Regions from separate parts of the Paraburkholderia sp. GAS348 genome, predicted to be linked through region 4. Evidence: riboswitches for the same ligand, from Rfam matches in the RefSeq annotation. Region 4 holds a riboswitch; each other region holds the start of a gene.
What was found. A riboswitch is a leader RNA that binds a small molecule or an ion and turns the genes downstream of it on or off. The one in region 4 is predicted to bind cobalamin.
Positions count from the first base shown of each region.

Region 1: another riboswitch for cobalamin. It lies ahead of P3T22_RS27305 (CbtB domain-containing protein); the one in region 4 lies ahead of cobA (uroporphyrinogen-III C-methyltransferase).
Region 2: another riboswitch for cobalamin. It lies ahead of P3T22_RS07120 (HoxN/HupN/NixA family nickel/cobalt transporter); the one in region 4 lies ahead of cobA (uroporphyrinogen-III C-methyltransferase).
Region 3: another riboswitch for cobalamin. It lies ahead of P3T22_RS23675 (precorrin-3B synthase); the one in region 4 lies ahead of cobA (uroporphyrinogen-III C-methyltransferase).

Region 1 covers NZ_JBNPVT010000022.1:95,121-99,578, forward strand. Annotated here, with positions in the region: gene P3T22_RS27290 (FUSC family protein) at 1-174, opposite strand, end outside; gene P3T22_RS27295 (MarR family winged helix-turn-helix transcriptional regulator) at 181-642, opposite strand; gene P3T22_RS27300 (histidine phosphatase family protein) at 865-1,539, opposite strand; adenosylcobalamin (AdoCbl) riboswitch at 1,634-1,723, shown strand; gene P3T22_RS27305 (CbtB domain-containing protein) at 1,776-1,997, shown strand; gene P3T22_RS27310 (CbtA family protein) at 2,009-2,755, shown strand; gene P3T22_RS27315 (DUF6531 domain-containing protein) at 3,355-4,458, shown strand, end outside.
Region 2 covers NZ_JBNPVT010000003.1:362,690-367,147, forward strand. Annotated here, with positions in the region: gene P3T22_RS07110 (TadE/TadG family type IV pilus assembly protein) at 1-496, shown strand, start outside; gene P3T22_RS07115 (methyltransferase family protein) at 552-1,268, shown strand; gene P3T22_RS07120 (HoxN/HupN/NixA family nickel/cobalt transporter) at 1,377-2,432, opposite strand; adenosylcobalamin (AdoCbl) riboswitch at 2,433-2,593, opposite strand; gene P3T22_RS07125 (PepSY-associated TM helix domain-containing protein) at 2,808-4,196, opposite strand; gene P3T22_RS07130 (TonB-dependent receptor) at 4,346-4,458, opposite strand, start outside.
Region 3 covers NZ_JBNPVT010000016.1:96,068-100,525, reverse strand. Annotated here, with positions in the region: gene P3T22_RS23685 (precorrin-2 C(20)-methyltransferase) at 1-77, opposite strand, end outside; gene P3T22_RS23680 (precorrin-8X methylmutase) at 78-704, opposite strand; gene P3T22_RS23675 (precorrin-3B synthase) at 697-2,208, opposite strand; cobalamin riboswitch at 2,292-2,470, opposite strand; gene P3T22_RS23670 (bifunctional cobalt-precorrin-7 (C(5))-methyltransferase/cobalt-precorrin-6B (C(15))-methyltransferase) at 2,555-3,889, shown strand; gene P3T22_RS23665 (cobalt-precorrin-5B (C(1))-methyltransferase) at 3,889-4,458, shown strand, end outside.
Region 4 covers NZ_JBNPVT010000018.1:127,725-132,182, reverse strand. Annotated here, with positions in the region: gene cobN (cobaltochelatase subunit CobN) at 1-241, opposite strand, end outside; gene cobW (cobalamin biosynthesis protein CobW) at 248-1,348, opposite strand; cobalamin riboswitch at 1,547-1,819, opposite strand; cobalamin riboswitch at 1,899-2,126, shown strand; partial or broken gene cobA (uroporphyrinogen-III C-methyltransferase) at 2,351-3,079, shown strand; gene P3T22_RS24975 (cobalamin biosynthesis protein) at 3,262-3,849, shown strand; gene cobO (cob(I)yrinic acid a,c-diamide adenosyltransferase) at 3,846-4,448, shown strand; gene P3T22_RS24965 (cobyrinate a,c-diamide synthase) at 4,452-4,458, shown strand, end outside.

The DNA.
Region 1 (4,458 bases), on a different contig from region 4:
ATAAAGCGCCTTGGAGCGGGTCGCGCCGACAAACGGATTCGACACGATGTAGACGGTGGCCATGGCCCAGTAGGGCCGCGGCAACTCGAGCGAGAGACCGATGTAGAGCGCGATCATCGCCGCGGCAAACGTCTTGACGGAGAACAGCCAGTCGCGGATGGACGGATAGACCATAAACCCTTACTCGGGATCCCCGGCGTTGTGCGGCGCCGCTGCGTCGGTCGTGAAAGCGGCCAGCACCCGCAAGGTCGCTTCGAGATCGCTGCGCGAGATGCCTTTCAAAGCTTGCGCCCGCAACGTATTGAGTTCTTCTTCCATTTTCGCGGTGACGGCGCGGCCTTCGTCGGTGAGCGCCACGGTCTTGGCGCGCCGGTCTTCCGGATCTTCGTCGCGGCGCATCAGGCCGGCCGCGCACAGTTGATCGAGCAGCCGCACGAGCGAGGGCCCTTCAATGCCGATGTGATCGGCCAGCGTGACCTGCCGCACTGCTTCGCCGAGCCGGCTGGCGGTCAGTAGCGGCGTAGCGCACGCTTCGGAAACGTTAAATGCCGCGAGCACGCCATGGCTCGTGCGCCGCCATTTTCTGGCAGCGACGACCAGCGTGCTGCTGACGGTGCGGCGCAAGGCATCGAGATTCGACATGGCCGATATTGTATTTCTAAAATATTCGTTAGCAAACTATTGAATTGGGATTGTTGTGAAGACGTACTCGGCAACAGCCTGCGGCCGCAATGTGACAACATTGGCTTCGAATACGGCGTGACGGTGCGGCATCTACCACAAGGGTATCGACCGGTTTGAGCCCGGCGATGGTGCGGTGCGCGATGTTTGCCTCGGTGCTCGGCAACGGATTCGCGTAGTTCGTTAATGTGACGCCGCCGGCCACCATGTCCAGCCGCGTCGCGAGCGGCGCAATTCGATCATCGAGAGCGGCGCGATTTCGATGCGCGAAAACATGTCCGGCGACGCCCTGAGCGCATAAACGATTGCGGCTTTGATCACTGGCGCGTGCGTGATGGCGACCACGTTTTGCATATTGCGCGGTACACCGCTCGTTTTTGCACTTGACGCACGGTTTTTTGCCCCGGTCGTTCCATCGCTTGATGCACTGTCCGTTGCGCGAGACACCCCGTTGCTCAACGCATCGTCCAGCGCATCGAGCCACTGTCCTACCCGTTTCACGAGTTGACCGAACGACTCGCCGCCATGCGCGGCAACGTCGGGATCGTGCGTCCATGCGGCGAGGTCTTGCGGCGCTTCGACGGCGAGATCGGCAAGGCGGCGTCCATGCCATCGACCGTAGTTCATATCCGCCAGTCCCTCGTGGACCGTTGCAGCGAGGCCCAAGGCCGACGCCGTATCACGCGCGCAGACGGCAGGGCTGACGAAAACCGCCGCGTCGTCCGGAATCGACAGACGCGCACACGCGACGCCTGCTTCGGCGAGGCCGCGTGCGTCGAGTGGATCGTCGGCGGGAAAGCAGCCCGTGCGCATCGCCGCAGTCGACGCGTGGCTGATCAGTAACAGCCGTATGTCCATTCAGTTGATTTCCATAAAGGCCAGACTAAAGACGGACCCTGCGATTATGCTTTGCGTTGCCGGGAGGCAAAGTTTAGCGCGTAGAATAGCGTCACTGCGAAGCACGGAAGCCGGTGAGAGCCCGGCGCGGTCGCGCCACTGTAATCGGCATTCACGAGCCGAAAGCCAGACCTGAGCTTCGCAGCATCCCTTTTCAATCGACTATCGGGGCGCGTTACCCCCAGGAGATGTCCAATATGACCAACGCTGTTTTCGATCCCGCGACACAGCCTGTCGCACAACCCACGCCGATTCCGCTGCGTGAACTGCTGCCTTGGGTCGTGTTCGGCGGCTTGCTGCTGTTGCTCGCGATTTATTTCGTTGGTGCGGAAGAAGGTGCCACGTCCCTGGTGCCTGGCATGTATGTGCATGAATTCGTGCACGACGGCCGCCATCTGCTCGGCTTTCCCTGCCACTAACGGAGTCGACCATGGTGGGTAAATTGTTGGTACGCGGGATGCTTGCAGGCATCGCCGCGGGATTGCTCACGTTCGGCTTCGCCAGATTGGTGGGCGAGCCGCAGGTCGATCAGGCGATTTCCTTCGAGGAAAAGGCCGACGCTGCCAAAGGCGAGGCGCCTGAACCCGAACTGGTGAGCCGCGGCACGCAAGCGGGCCTGGGATTGTTGACGGGCGTCGTGACGTATGGCGCGGCGTTCGGTGGGTTGTTCTCGCTGGTGTTCGCGTTTGCGTACGGCCGCGTCGGCGCATTGAGTGCGCGCGCGTTGTCCGCATGGCTGGCGCTTGGCGCGTTTATCGCGCTGGTGATCGTTCCGAACATCAAATATCCGGCGAATCCTCCCTCGGTGGGCGACCCCGAGACGATCGGGATGCGCACCGGCTTGTTTTTCCTGATGATTGCGATCTCGCTGGCAGCGATGGTGTTCTCGCTGAAGGTGCGGCGCCGCGCGGCGCTGAAGCTGGGCGCGTGGAATGGCTCGATCGTCGCCGGTGTGGTGTTTGTCGTGATCATTGCTGCCGTGCAGCTGTCGATGCCGGCGATCAACGAAGTGCCGGCGGCCTTCCCGGCGGTGCTGTTGTGGAAGTTCCGCGTCGCGGCGATCGGGATGCAGGTGATTATGTGGACGACCATTGGGCTGCTGTTCGGCGCCATGGTTGAGCGGAGCAAACTGCTGGCTCCCGCGACCCGCGGTGTGGCGAAGTCCGCTTACCGTTGATGTGAGAGGCGCGGCCGAGAGGGCCGCGGCGGGGCCGCTTGGTTTTTAACGCAAAAGGCGCGGGCGCGAAAGCGGCCGTGCCGACGCGCAACGCAAGAGAAGCCAAGTACATCAAGTACTTGGCGCGTTTGCCAGAATGTTATCCACAGGCTTGCGAACATTTTCTGTTGATAACTTTGAGGCCGCCGTTCGAGCGGCTAGCCGGTGAGGGTTCGCCCTTCGTTCTCGGGCCTGGTTATTTAAGATCGCACTTTGTATCGCGATTAGTCTCGTAGCGCTGTCTTGCGCTACCCCCTCTCCCTTTCTGGCGGCGCGCTACGCGGCCCTTGTTTTCCCTTCCAGTCGGCCCAGGTTTGGGTGTCAGCGTCCAACCACTTTCACGCTCGAATATCCCGCGTCTGACGTTTTGGTTTTCTTACTGCGACGCGCTGATGGTTGACGGGTTCTTTCGTAATTCAATACGGATTACGTAGGAAGTCTGAAAGAAGCGTGTACGGCAATTCTGGAAATTGTAATTTTGGGAATTATTGGATAGCGCAGATGGAATTCTCCTTATGGGGTACTTGTGTTTAAACCAGGTAAAACCAATAAGGATGACTATGAAAAATAATAGATTTTCCGAGGAGACGGCGGGCGTGGCGGCTCGCCTGCTGGCCGCATTCATGCTGCTTATGGTCGCGTTTGGTGCGAACGCAGCAGATTACATGCAGTGTATGCAGGCATATCAGAAGTCTCTCGGGACTCCCGGGACCCCGACCTGCGCTATCCAGGTGGCCGGCACGACACCTCTGTCGAGGGGCGCTGACGATCCGTATAGCAGCATGAATTACTACAACTGTCCCAATGCTTCGGACTGGATAAAGGACTATTGCGGTGGCGCACCGGTCCCCCCTTCTCCAGAAGGCTCCTGCCCGGTAGCGGACCCGGTATTGCCGGCAGAGGGCATCGTCACGCTTTCCGAAACTGACTTTGCGAACGGCGATGCGCCCCCATTCGTCTTTGGGCGCACGTATCTTTCGAGGCTTTATGACACCTCGCAGACAGCGATGGGTCGCAACTGGGTTAACAACTGGCAGCGAAGGATTGATCTGACGGCGGTTAATGCGAGCACGCCGCAAATCGTGGTTTACCGGGGTAACCAGCAACCGCTGACATTCAAGTGGAACGGTAAGGCTTGGGCCGTGCTGGGAAATCGCGGGCTCTCGCTGACGAAAGATGGCGCTGGATACTACTACCTGAAAGACGAACTGCTCGGTACAACGGAAGCCTACTCGGGCAACGGCAATCTCTATTCCGAGACTACCCGCACGGGGATGCTCCGCAAATTTGGGTTCGACTCCAGACAGCGGATGGTGCAGATCAACCAGTGGCCGGTCGATCAGATAGGACCGAACGGATTCAGGATCAATCTCCAGTATGACGATAGCGATCGCATCGTTGGCATGGTAGATCCCTTGGGCAAGGTCACGCAGTACGCGTACGACGTAAAAGGTAATCTTGCTTCGGTCACTCATCCAGACGGCTCCATTCGTCAATATCTGTACGAAGATGCCCGTTTCCCCTACGCGTTGACAGGTGTAAAGGACGAATCCGGATCGCGGATAGCGACATGGACCTACGATGCCAATGCACGCGTGATATCGGTCAGCCATCCCGATACTACGCGCAATACATCGTTGAACTATGGTTCCGGCAAGACGACA
Region 2 (4,458 bases), on a different contig from region 4:
GTCAGGGCTGGACAGCATAAGTGCCCTAAGTCAGCCGTTCCCATCGCCGTGCTATAAGAACGGCCTGACGAAGACCAACGACGCGGGTACTCTCGTGACCGCGTTGCCGAAGTGGTACAACGCACACAACATCAACGAACAGATCTTCCCCATCTGGCCCGTGACCGCGCCGCGCGCCGTGCCGAACGGCAATGTCACGTATGTGAACGTTAACCGCGTGTCGCGCAATCTGCTTGAAGCGATGGCGGCGCAGGCGCGCATCGAGGGCACCTATGTGTTCACGCTGGGTTATGGACCCGAACTCGTCGCGCCGGCAGGCCCGGACAACGAAATAGGCGAGGACGTCCTCAAATGCATGGCCAACACGCCGGATTCGCTGCCCCGTTGCTACAACCCGCAACAGCCGGTCGGCGTGTTCTGCTACGCTGCGACGCCGGCCGATCTATTGCCGTGCTTTACGCAACTGGCCTCGCAAATCCTCCGCATTTCCAAGTGAGCGCGCCATGACACCGACGACACCTTTGCAAGATCTGCCGCTCGCGATCAGCCCTATGGACGCGGCGGCCGAACCTCCTGCATCCGCATCCGCATCCGCATCCGCATCCGCATCCGCATCCGCATCCGCATCCGCTGCCGATACGGGCGCGTCCTCCGGCCTGCGCTACGCGCTGGTGGAAATCGCCGCCCGGCTCGGCGCCGCGACGATGCTGAGCCTGTTCGCCTACGCCGCGATCACGCAATGGCGCGCGGCGCCGTCGCGGATCACGTTGCTGTTGCTGGTGGTGGCCGCGTGCGTGACGGTCGGTTTGTCGCTGTTCTCGCGTGTGCCAATGAAGCGCGACTGGCGGCCGTTCGCGTTCATCTGTTCGATGGGCGGCACGTATTATTTTCTGGCCGTGCGCCTCGCCCCCGGCGCGCAACTCGTGCCGGAGACGGGCGGCGCGGCGTTGCAACTGCTGGGGATTTTCTGGCAATTATTCGCGAAGGCATCGCTGCGGCGCTCGTTCGGCATTTTGCCCGCCAACCGTGGCGTCGTATCCCGCGGCGCATATCGCCTCGTGCGTCATCCGATGTATCTCGGCTACTTTGTCACCGACGTCGGCTTTCTGCTGGTGAACTTCGGCCTGCAAAACCTGCTGGTGTACGGCTGCCAGTTTGCCTTGCAGGTGGGGCGGATCGTGCGGGAAGAGCAGCTTCTGTCGGCGGACGAAGGTTATCGCACGTACAAAGGCCGGGTGCGCTATCGGGTGATTCCGGGCGTGTTCTAGGCAAGGCTCGCACGGTGCACCGCTTTGCCGCCCGGCAGGCAGACGATCAGCGTAGCCACGACGAGCACGCGCGGAAAGGCCGGCCCCCACTGCACACCCTGTCCATCCCTATCGGCCGATTTCCAGATCGTCGAATTTTTTCGCGCGATAGATCAGTACGGAGGCCACCCAGCTCAGCACAAAAATGCCGATGATCAGATAACCGAGCATGCCGAAGTGACCGTTCAGCGCGCCGACCGCATCCCACACCGGCCCTTGCAAATTCAGTTTGTCGGAAATCAGGCCCAGCGCTTCGATACTGCCGATCACAATGGCCACGATCACCGACACCAGTGTGATCGTCATGTTGTAGTAGATCTTGCGGATCGGCTTCAGATAAGCCCAGCCGTAGGCAGCGAGCATCAGGTGCCCGTCCAGCGTGTCGATCAGCGACATGCCGGCGCTGAACAGCACCGGGAAGACCATGATCGCCCAGGGCGACAGTCCCTGAGACGCCTGGGCGGCGGCGATGCCGAGCAGGGCGATTTCGGTGGCAGTGTCGAAGCCGAGGCCAAACAGAAAACCGAGCGGGTACATATGCCAGCTGCGCGTGAGCATGCGGAACAGCGGCTTGAACAGGCGGGAGAAAAAGCCGCGGTTGGCCAGCAGCAGATCGAAATCGTCGTCGACATAGCGGCCGCCATTTTTCACATTGCGCCAGGCCTGATAGATCGAGTTCAGGATGACCAGATTCATCAGGGCAATCGCAAACAGGAACAGCGCGGAGACGAGTGTCCCGATCACACCGCCAATTTCCTTGTAGTGGTTAAAGCGCCCCTGCATGACGGACGTGGCCGCTGCGACCGCGAGCGAGGCCAGCACCACCACGGTCGAATGGCCGAGCGAAAAGAAGAAGCCGACGGTCACCGGGCGCTTGTTCTCCTGCATCAGCTTGCGCGTGACGTTGTCGATGGCGGCGATGTGGTCCGCGTCGACGGCATGGCGCAAGCCGAAACCATACGCCAGCAGCGCGGTGCCCAATAGAAGGGGATGGTGGCGAAACGCCGCGAGTGCCCAGGCCCACGCGAGCACGTTGGTGGCGATCAGCACGCCGTAGATGCCGAAAAGCCGGCTCCGAACGCCAGTGTTCGAATCACTGAAAATCTGTTTCAGCTGCGAAATCATCAACTGTTCCTTGGGATACCGCGTCCCGAACGAGATTGAACGATGGCGAAGCGAGGTCTGACTCCCAGCTTGGATTCAACAGGGCTTACATGCTGGATACAGTGGCGCGACCGCGCCGGATTCTCACCGGCTTCCCGCTTCGCCAGGTGGGACGATGCCTGCAAAGCTTATACACGCGCCCAGACGGGTTGTCGATGCAATCGAAATTCTTCTGAATAGACAGCATCGGCAGCTCGTCAAGGCGCTATCCGGTATGTTACTGGCTCATCGTACTCGCACTTTTCACGGGAATGAAGCGCACAGCAAGGCGGCGGGTAGAAGTTCGCGTGATGTCTTCAAGAGGTGCTCCTTGATTTTGACAGCGGGAATGAAGCCTTAAGCAGGTTGCCGCGCGACGCGGCCAAAAATCGTGCGGTCGGCGAGCCACACCGCGAGCAGCGTGGCGCCCATCAACGGGAAGACGATGCCGAGCAGAACGAGGCCGGTTTTCCAGCCACGCATTGGCGGCGCAGCGCGCTCGCGCGAGGGTGCGCCGAGCGAGCGCTGCGGCCGCCGCTTCCACCACATCACACAGCCGGTTACGGCCATGCCCGCTAGTCCAAGTGAAATCGCGGCGCAGAGAATCTGATTGGCGACGCCGAAATAGCGGCCCATATGCAGCGACGTGCCGTACGACACGGCCTTCGACACCGCACCGTAGTGGCCGTAACGGATGTCTTTCAGCACCGCGCCGCTGTATTGGTCGATGTACAGCGTGCGCTCGTCTTTCGGGTCGGCGGGAAAGTACGAGACGGTGTAGACGCCCGTAGCGGAGGTGGGCAGCACGATGTCGTAACCGCCCGGGACACCGAGCGATGCGACGAGAGCAACGATGCGTCCAAGCGGCAGCGCCTGCGCTGCGTGTGCATCGGCGGATTGCGGTACTGGAGTGTTGCCGACGGCCCATGGCGTAAGTGGCAAGGGCAGGTCGTCCATCACCATGCCCGGCATCGCGGAGCGCAACGGCAGGCCACCCCACGATCCCGGCGGTGCGCCGAGATTGGCCGCGCTCGCGAGTGCCTTGAACTGCTTACCCCATGAGCCTGTCCACGGCAGACCGCTCAGCACGAATGCCAGCGTGCCGAGCGCGAGCCAGATGCCCATCACGGTGTGAAGGTTTTTCCAAAGCGCGCGCCCTCGCAGCGAGAAGCGCGGCAGCAACGCCGCGCGTGCAGTGGTTTTTTCGCGCGGCCACCAGAGCGCGACACCGGTGCCGATCATCACCAGCGTCCAGCACGCGGCCAGCTCCATCAGCAACTCGCCTGGTTTGCCGAGCAGCAGCTTGCGGTGAAGCATGCGGCCCACCTGCATGAAGCGGCGCTCGACGCTGAGCGTGCCCAATACTTCGCCGTTGTATGGGTTCAGATAGACGCTCTGCTTTTCGCCGTTGGCGAGACGAAAGATGAACTCGGTGCTGCGCTCCGGTGCATTCGCGATGGGAGCCGTCACCGCGCGCGCATCGGCCGGCATCGCCGCGCGCGCTTTGGCAAGCAACGCATCTTCAGTCAGCCTGGGCGTGGCTTGCGGTGCGACGATCAGGTGGTGCGGGTAAAGCAGCGGCTCGATTTGCGGCTGGAAGCAATACAGCGTGCCGGTGATTGCGAGCACCACCAGAAACGGCATCACAAAGAGGCCCGCGTAAAAGTGCCAGCGCCACAGCGTCCGGTAGCCGGCGCTCGTGGCGCTCGTTGCGGAGGTCGTGCGTTGAGCGGTGGTGGTGGACATTCAATCCTCCTGAAGCAAATAGTGGGTCGATCGGTTTGCACAGCGATGCACGCGCTGGTTTGCATCGCGCGAACGCATCGAGCGCATCGAGCGCATCGAGTAGCGGACAAGCACGACACGAGCACAAGCCGTGCATGCCAATCGCGTGTTCACATGCGCAGCTTCGCTTCGACGTAAAACGTACGGCCCGGATACGGGTGATAGACGAAATAGCGCGCGTCGAACAGGTTGTCGACGCCAATGCCGACTTCACTCACTTTGG
Region 3 (4,458 bases), on a different contig from region 4:
CGCAGCGCTTTCAGCGTGATGAGTTCCGGGTCGCCGGGGCCGACGCCGAGTCCGAATAAACGTCCTTGCGCGGTCATTTACTCCACCTCCGTCGCCAGCGCATTCACAGCGGCGGCAGCCATCGCGCTGCCGCCGCGTCGACCGTGAACCACGACGTAGGGCACGCCGCGGCTGTTTTCGGCAAGCATGGCTTTCGATTCGGCCGCGCCGACGAAACCGACCGGAAAACCGAGAATCAGCGCGGGCCTCGGCGCACCGGCATCGAGCATGTCGAGCAGATGAAAGAGGGCGGTCGGTGCGTTGCCGATCACGACGACGCTGCCGGCCAGATGCGGCCGCCACAATTCGAGCGCGGCGGCCGAGCGCGTATTGTCGAGTTCGCGCGCGAGCGCGGGCACGTTTTGATGCGCGAGCGTGCAGATCACTTCGTTGTTCGCTGGCAGCCGTGCGCGCGTGATGCCTTGCGCCACCATGCCGGCGTCGCACAAAATCGGCGCGCCCTGCGCGAGCGCCACACGGCCCGCCGCACCTGCGCCTTCGGAAAACTGAAGATCGTCAATGACGTCGACCATGCCGCAGGCGTGGATCACGCGCACTGCGAGTTTCTCGAGGTCGGCAGGAACGCGCGAGAGATCGGCCTCCGCACGTATCGTCGCGAAGGATTGGCGATAGATCTCCTGACCGTCGCGAATGTAATCAAGCATCTATAGGGCTCCGGGCCGCGTGTGCCAATGGGTCGAGCATGTCGGCGGCCTGTTCGATCGTGAGTTGGTGCGCGACGCACGAGCCGAAACCCGGCTGGCCGTCGCGTCGATAAAGGTCGTAGATGCCGGGCGCCGCGGCCAGCAGTGTGTACGGCGCGCGATGCGCGGCGGCGCATGAGCGCGGACAGCCGCTCAGATGGACGTCGACACCTTTGGGCAAGCGATCCGCTAAAAGCAGCGCGTCGGCTTTGGTATCGGCGAGGCTTTTTGCGCAACCTGTGGAACCGGCGCAGGCGATCAAGTGCGCAATAGGCTGCGCGGGGTCGCAGGCGAGGCCCAGCGCGTTCATTTCAGCGAGCACGGCGGGCGCGGCATTGGCAGCGATATCGGGCAGTAACACGCTTTGCCAGGGCGTCATGCGCAGCGTGCCGTTGCCGCGCTGTTGTGAGAGCGTGGCAAGGCCGCGCAAGGTGGCGGCGTCGAGGCGTCCGAGCGGCGGTTGGCCGCCTACGTGCAGCATTCCCACGACTCGCTGAGCGTGCGCACCGAGCCGCAGCGCGGCATCGGCAGGCGTGGCGCGTCGCCAGTTTGCGAGCGACGTGTCGCGTGACAGTGGGAAATCGACGTACTTTTGAGCGTGCTGCAATACGGCGTCGACGGAATGCGCGGCAAGCAGATGACGCATGCGCGTGGCGTCGGTGGTGGCCAGATCGAGGAACGTATTCAGCAGCGCGCGGACAAGACCCGCGACTTGCGCGGGCAGCACGGCGCCGAGGGCGCCCGCGCTATCCGTGCGAGGGCGCTCTGTGGCGTCACGCGAGTCGGCGTATTCGGCATGCTGGAACGCATCGGTACCCGCATCAGCGTCAGCGTCAGCTTCAGCGTCAGCTTCAGCGTCAACATCCGCGTTCGCCACAGCAGGCGGACAACCCGTCAAACCAAACACGAATCGCACCCCGTCTTCAACTTGCGTCGCTGCCAGCCAGATATCATGCGGATGATCGAGCCTCGCAAGGCGCTCGCCACCATCGAGCAGAAGCGCGAATTTGGGTGATAGCGCCGCGAAACGCGCTTCGGTTTGCAGCAATGCAAGCAGTTCGACGCAGAGCGGCCTCGTATCGAACAGCGCAAATGGATCGCGGCCAGCAGTCGGGCTCAGCATCACATTGCGCACATCGTCCGCAGCGGCCGCCCGAATCGGCCCTAGCCCCGCGTCGACCAGCGCCGCGCTCAACGCCGCTTCATGACCGCTGCGCACGCCGCGCACCTGCAGATTCGCGCGATTGGTCAGCTCGACGACACCGGCCGCATGCTGCGTGCTCGCCTCGGCAATCGCCAAGGCCTGCCCGGCGCTCAGCTCCCCGCCGGGCAATTTGATCCGGCAGATTCCACCATCGCGCGCGGCGACGATGCGCAGCAGCCCTGGACACGCCGAGGGCCGCAGCGCGAGGGCCGCGTCGGGCAAAGCAGTGGAGGAGGGCGGAGCTTGATTCAAGACGGACACCGGGTTTAGCGTCGCGCGACGGCCCGAGCGCCGCCCGGTCGGGCATTGCTGCGGCATCGGTACACCCCGCCCGATGTAGGCTGGCACGAACAGTCTGGCCGGCAGGTCTCCTGGCTGGCAGGTCATGGTCCGCCGCGGCCTTCCCGGTCTAACCAGTGGCACGGAGCGCAGGCGGACTCGCTGCATACAGTTGCGGGGGCAGCCACAGCGACACTGTGTTCCCTCTTCGGCCCCGAAGGGCACCGGCGGCTGTATTATGCCTTTTTTCGAACAGCACAACGAGGCTGGACGCTTTGATCGGCGTGGCACAGCGCATTATTTGAAGATACAGAACGAGGATGGATGCATGCCGGCGTGGCTGACCGTGGTGGGCATAGGCGATGACGGCTTCGCCGGCTTGGGGAGGCCCGCGCGGCGTGCTTTGCTGGAGGCGTCGGTGGTTTATGGCGGCGAACGTCATCTGGCGATGCTGCCCGCGCGCCTCGCCGCGCGCCGGGCGGCATGGCCGAGGCCGTTCGATCTCGCGCCTTTGCTGGCGGAGCGTACCGGGTCCGTGTGTGTGCTGGCGAGCGGGGACCCGATGCTGTTCGGCGTCGGCGCGACGCTGGCGCGGCAGTTGCCGGCAGGTGAGTTGCGGGTGCTGCCTGCGCCGTCGTCGTTGTCGCTGGCGGCCGCGCGGCTTGGCTGGCCGCTGCAGGATGTCGCCACGGTTTCGCTGGTGGGAAGGCCGTTGCCGACGCTGAACGCTCATCTGCACGACGGCGCGCGCGTCTTCGTGCTGAGCGCCGACGGGCGCACGCCCGCCGCGCTGGCCGAACTGCTGCATGCGCGCGGTTTCGGCGCGACCCGGATGACCGTGCTGGAGCACTTGGGCGGCGCTCGGGAGCGGTGTATGGATGGCCGCGCGGATCAGTGGTCCGCGGGTGACGTGGCGGCGCTGAACCTGATTGCGCTCGAATGCCGGGCAACGGAGGGCGCCCCGCGTTTGCCGTTGACCGCCGGCTTGCCCGACGACGCCTTTCGCCACGACGGTCAGTTGACCAAACGCGACGTCCGCGCGATCACGCTGGCGCGGCTCGCGCCGACGCCCGGCGAATTGCTCTGGGATGTGGGCGCGGGCAGCGGATCGATCGGCATCGAATGGATGCGCGCGCACCCGACTTGCCGCGCGATCGCGATCGAAGGGCACGCGGAGCGGCAGCGCTTCATCGAACACAATCGCGATGCATTGGGCGTGCCGGGTCTGCAGTTGGTGGCTGGCCGCGCGCCCGATGCGCTGGCAGGATTGGCTGTGCCGGATGCGGTGTTCATCGGCGGCGGCGTGACGGCGCCGGGCGTGCTCGATGCCTGCTGGGCGCGTCTGCGTGACGGCGGGAGGCTGGTCGCCAATGCGGTCACTTTGCAAGGCGAGGCGACGCTCGCGGCGTGGCGGGAGCAGCATGGCGGCACGCTGACCCGGATCGCGCTTGCCGAGGCCCAGCCGCTTGGCGGCTTCGATACCTGGCGCCAGGCGCTGCCGATTACACTGCTGGATGTCACCAAGCCGGCTGACGGCGCCAGCGGCACGTCCAGTGCGAGCAACACGAACGGCGCGCACGCCACAAGCAGCACGAATGGCACGAATGGCGCCAGTGACATCAATGCCGCTAATGGCACCTCAGCCGCCTCACCGCAACCCTAATGCGCGAAGAAACGCCCGAACAACCCGCGCCGCTGCGTAGCGGCTACACGACCGGCAGCTGCGCCACCGCGACGTCGCTCGCGGCCGCGCGTCTGCTGCTCGCGGGTATCGTCAGCGAGGTCGCGGAGATCGTATTGCCGAAGGGCCAGCACGTGCCGCTGCCGCTGGTGTTCTGCCGCCTGTGCGCCGACGGCGCCGAAGCGGGCACGGTGAAAGACGCAGGCGACGACCCCGACGTGACGCACGGCGCGATCGTATTCGCCCGCGTGCGCCTGCGTGCCGAACCGGGGGTGATATTCCGCGCGGGACCCGGCGTTGGCACCGTGACGCGCGCCGGCCTCACGCTGGCGGTCGGCGAACCGGCGATCAATCCGGTACCGCGCAAGATGATGACCGAGCATCTGATCGAGCTCGCGGCCGAACATGGATACACCGGCGGCTTCGAAGTGACGATCGGCGTCGAAGGCGGCGAAGCACTCGCGCTGAAAACGATGAACCCGCGCCTCGGCATTCTCGGTGGCTTGTCGATTCTCGGCACCACCGGCATCGTGCGGCCGTTCTCGTGCTCG
Region 4 (4,458 bases):
GCGCATGCTGCAGCACGTCTTCGACATAGAAATCCACCGAAGCCGGCTGCCGCAAATACGTGACGTTCGCGAGCCGCACGCTCGGAAAACCGTCGCCCAGGCGCGAAAACACGCTTGCGAGCAGCGACAGCGTGGTGTCGGCGGAGCTGAGCACCACGATATCGGCGGGCTGCTGGTCGATACGGATCACACCTTGCGTATCGTCGACAAAACCGCCCGGCGTGGTGCGCAGCAGATGCATGACCGGTTACGCCTGTTGCGGCTGGGCGCTCGCCACGGCGCCCAAGGCGGCGTCGAATGCCTGTTGCAGCGCGGCCTGGTCGAGGTCTTCGCCGATCAGCACGAAGCGGCTTTGCTGGCCTTCGCCTGCTTCACCCGCTTGCCAGCGCCGGTCGAAGTAACTATCGAAACGGCGGCCCACGCCCTGGATCACCAGACGCATCGCCGCGCCCGGCAATGCCGCGAACCCTTTCACGCGGTAAATCGTGTTCGTTTCGACGAGCCCTTGCAATGCTGCGATCACGGCCTCGCGCGACGAAACATTCGCGTGCACCACCACCGAATCGAATTCATCGTGGTGGTGATCGGCGTCGTCAGCCGAACCATGGTGATCGTGGCGCAAGTGGATCGTTTCTTCCGAGGCCGCTTCGAGACCCAGCAACGTATGCAGGTCGAGCTGGCCCATTTGCGCACGCACGATCTTCACTTGCGGCGGAATTTCTTCGCGAATGACGGCTTCGACAGAAGCTTGACGCGCTTCGTCGAGCAAATCGGTTTTGTTCAGAATCACCAGATCGGCTGCCGACAATTGGTCTTCGAACAATTCGTGCAGCGGCGATTCGTGGTCGAGATTCGGATCGGCCTTGCGTTGCGCATCCACGGCGACCGGGTTGTCGGCGAACTGGCCGCTCGCTGCAGCCGGGCCATCTACCACGGTGACGACCGCGTCGACAGTAAAGCTATTCTTGATCTGCGGCCAGTTGAACGCCTGCACCAGCGGCTTCGGCAATGCGAGACCGGAGGTTTCGATCAGCACGTGATCGATCTGCTCGCGGCGCTCCACCAGCTTTTCCATCACCGGGAAAAATTCTTCCTGCACGGTGCAGCACAGGCAGCCGTTCGCGAGTTCATACAGTTGCCCTTCGGTTTCGACGCCGTTTTCATCGCAACCGATGCCGCAACCCTTGAGGATTTCCCCGTCGATGCCGAGTTCGCCGAACTCGTTGACGATCACCGCGATGCGCTTGCCGCCCGCGTGCTGAAGAATGTGCCGCAGCAGCGTGGTCTTGCCGCTGCCGAGAAAGCCCGTGACGATGGTGACGGGGATCTTGCGCATTTGAGTTTGCATCGTGAGGTCTATCCGTAGGAGTTGCACGAGCACGCCGACGCGCCTTCGCGTTTTGTCTGCATAGGTCATGCGAGCGGGTTCATGCCCTGCAGGCAACCACAATAACAAAGCACGGGGACGAACAACGGCGTTGCCGAGGCAACCGAAAAACAGAAAACGGGAATGAAGTCCTGAACGCACCGCCGCATCCCCGCGGTGGTCGTTCTTCCTGGTCTGGCCGGTATCCGGGCTGGCGAAAGCGCCGCTTCCCCTTCCCGGACGAGTGGTTTCTCGCCCAGTGGTTATATGCCGACGCGGCCTTGCGCGTGGACATCGAAGCCGGCTCCGCGGCGCTGGAGAACGCACCGCTTTTCGCTTACCGTTGCGGGGGCAGCACAGGTTGACCCGATCCATTGCAGGCGGGCACCCTGTTTCCCGTTTAACTGCATGCGCACGAGCGCGCACACGAGCACCAAAGTGCGTGCGAGTTTAGGCCGAGAGCCCTGTGCCGTCAAGGAAACGCCGGCCGCGGCAGGGCTTTTGCGCAGTGCCGGCGCGGCCTGCCGTGTGCTATCGTATGCGCGCGTTTGGTGCCCGCATATGCGTTCGCATGTGCAGTTAAACGGGAAACAGGCCGCGCTCGCTGCGCTCAACCTGTGCTGTCCCCGCAACGGTAAGCGACCTGCGGTGCTCTCGCATCGCGCATGCGTTTTTGATGCCACTGTCTGACGAATCCGGACGGGAAGGCAAAACGCATGAGGCCGTCAGCCCGGATACCGGCCAGACGCGGAGGCAGTGAACGTCACGCTGCCGGCCGCCGGAATCCGCGAGGGACGGATGTGAAGGCGCTAAAGCACGACGTGGCGCAGCCGCTAGCGTTTTCCTGAGGGAAACGCAGCGAGCAGCGTTGTTCGTCGCGCGTAATCTGTAGCACCGCATGACCTCGATTTCCGCCGCCTCCGGCCGCATCAAGCCTCACCCGCTCCCGCTAGTCACGACATGGCGCGCGCCATGCATGCCGCGATGACCCGCGCCTGGCTGATCGGCGCCGGCCCCGGCGATGTCGAACTGATGACGCTCAAGGCGACTCGCGCCCTGGCGCAAGCCGATGTGGTGCTGGTCGACGATCTGGTGAACCCCGACGTGCTGCAGTTCGCACGCGCCGACGCGCTGGTCGTGTACGTCGGCAAACGTGGCGGGCATCCGTCGACGCCGCAGGCCGGCATCGTCGCGCAGATGCTCGAACACGTGCGGGCCGGACGCAGCGTCGCGCGTTTGAAAGGCGGCGATCCGTTCGTGTTCGGCCGTGGTGGCGAAGAACAGCAGGCGCTGCACGCAGCGGGCATCAGCGTGGAGGTGATCAACGGCATCACGGCCGGGATCGCGGCGCCCGCGGCAATTGGTATTCCGGTGACGCATCGGGATTACGCGCAAGGCGTGGTGTTCGTCACCGGGCACGGTGCCGGCAGCAGCGAGCCGGACTGGGGCGCGCTTGTCGCCACGCGGATGACGCTGGTGATTTACATGGGCATGCGGCGGCTGAACGATATCGCCGGCGCGTTACTCGCGGCCGGCATGAGCGCCGATACGCCGTGCGCGGCGATCGAATCGGCCACGCGCCCCGAGCAACGGCATGCGCTCTCGCAACTCGGCGAGTTCGCGGACGCGGTCGCGCGCGCCGGACTCGGCTCGCCGGCGATCGTGGTGATCGGCGGAGTGGCATCGCTGGCTTTGGCGCGGGATGCTGTGAGTTCTGGCGCGGTGCGTGAGGCGGGGGCGGTGGGTGCGCTGGGTGCGCTGGGTGCGCTGGGTGCGGTGGGAACGGTGGGAACGGTGGGAGCGGCGGAAATGGCAAATATGGCGAACTCAGCCAGAGCGGCAGACGCCGCGGACGCTTCGGATACCGCGGAAGATTCAAACGCCGCGGACGCGCAATGAAAACCCTCAGCATCGGCATCGGCTGTCGCTTGCACAGTTCGGCTGAGCAGATCGAAGCGGCCGTGCGTGCCGCACTCGGCTCGCATGCATTCGATGAAATCAGCGCGATTGCCTCGGTCGACACCAAAGCCCACGAAACCGGCCTGCTCGAATTCTGCGCCCGTCATGCGCTGCCGCTGAAGCTGTTCAGCCGCGCGCAGATTGCGGCGATCTCCGTGAGCGATCCATCGGCGGCCACGCGCGAGCATCTCGGCATAGACGGCGTCTGCGAGCCATGCGCCCTGCTCGCCGCGGCGGCCGAGTCTGATGCGGGCAGCGCACCTCGTGCGGCCTATGCATCGGCATTGGCATCGGTTGCCTCTGGTGCATCGGGTACCTCAGTTGCCTCAGTTGCCTCAGCTGCCGCAGTTGCCTCAACTGTCCCAGCCGCCTCAGTTGCATCGATCACGCCCGATCCCCCCAACGCACGGCTACTCGTGCGCAAAACCATCCACGGCGGCGTCACGGTTGCGATCGCCTCGATCACCGCCCAGCCCGCCCGCGAACAGACAAACAACACCCATCAGGAACAGGACCTTTCATGAAAACCGACCCCGAATCGCACCAACGCATGACCGAACGCCGGCGCGAAGGCCACGAGAAAAAGCAGGCCAACGCCACCGTCGAAAAAGGCCTGCTGATCGTCAATACAGGCACCGGCAAAGGCAAAACCACCGCCGCGTTCGGCATGGCCGTGCGCGTGCTTGGACACGGCATGCGCCTCGGCGTCGTGCAATTCATCAAAGGCGCGCTGCACACTTCGGAGCGCGACTTCCTCGGTGCGATCGCCAATTGCGACTTCGTCACGATGGGCGACGGCTACACCTGGAACACCCAGAATCGCGACGCCGACATCGCCACCGCGCGCAAAGGCTGGAACGAAGCGCGCCGCATGATCGAGAGCGGCGACTATCAGATGGTGATCCTCGACGAGCTGAACACAGTGCTGAAGTACGAATACCTGCCGCTCGACGAAGTACTGTCGGTACTGAACGCACGCGCCGAAATGCTGCATGTGGTGGTGACCGGCCGTCACGCGCCCGACGCGCTGATCGAAGCCGCCGACCTCGTCACCGAAATGCGCATCGTCAAGCACCCGTATCGCGAGCAAGGCGTGAAAGCGCAGCGCGGCGTGGAGTTCTGAGCAATGCCCA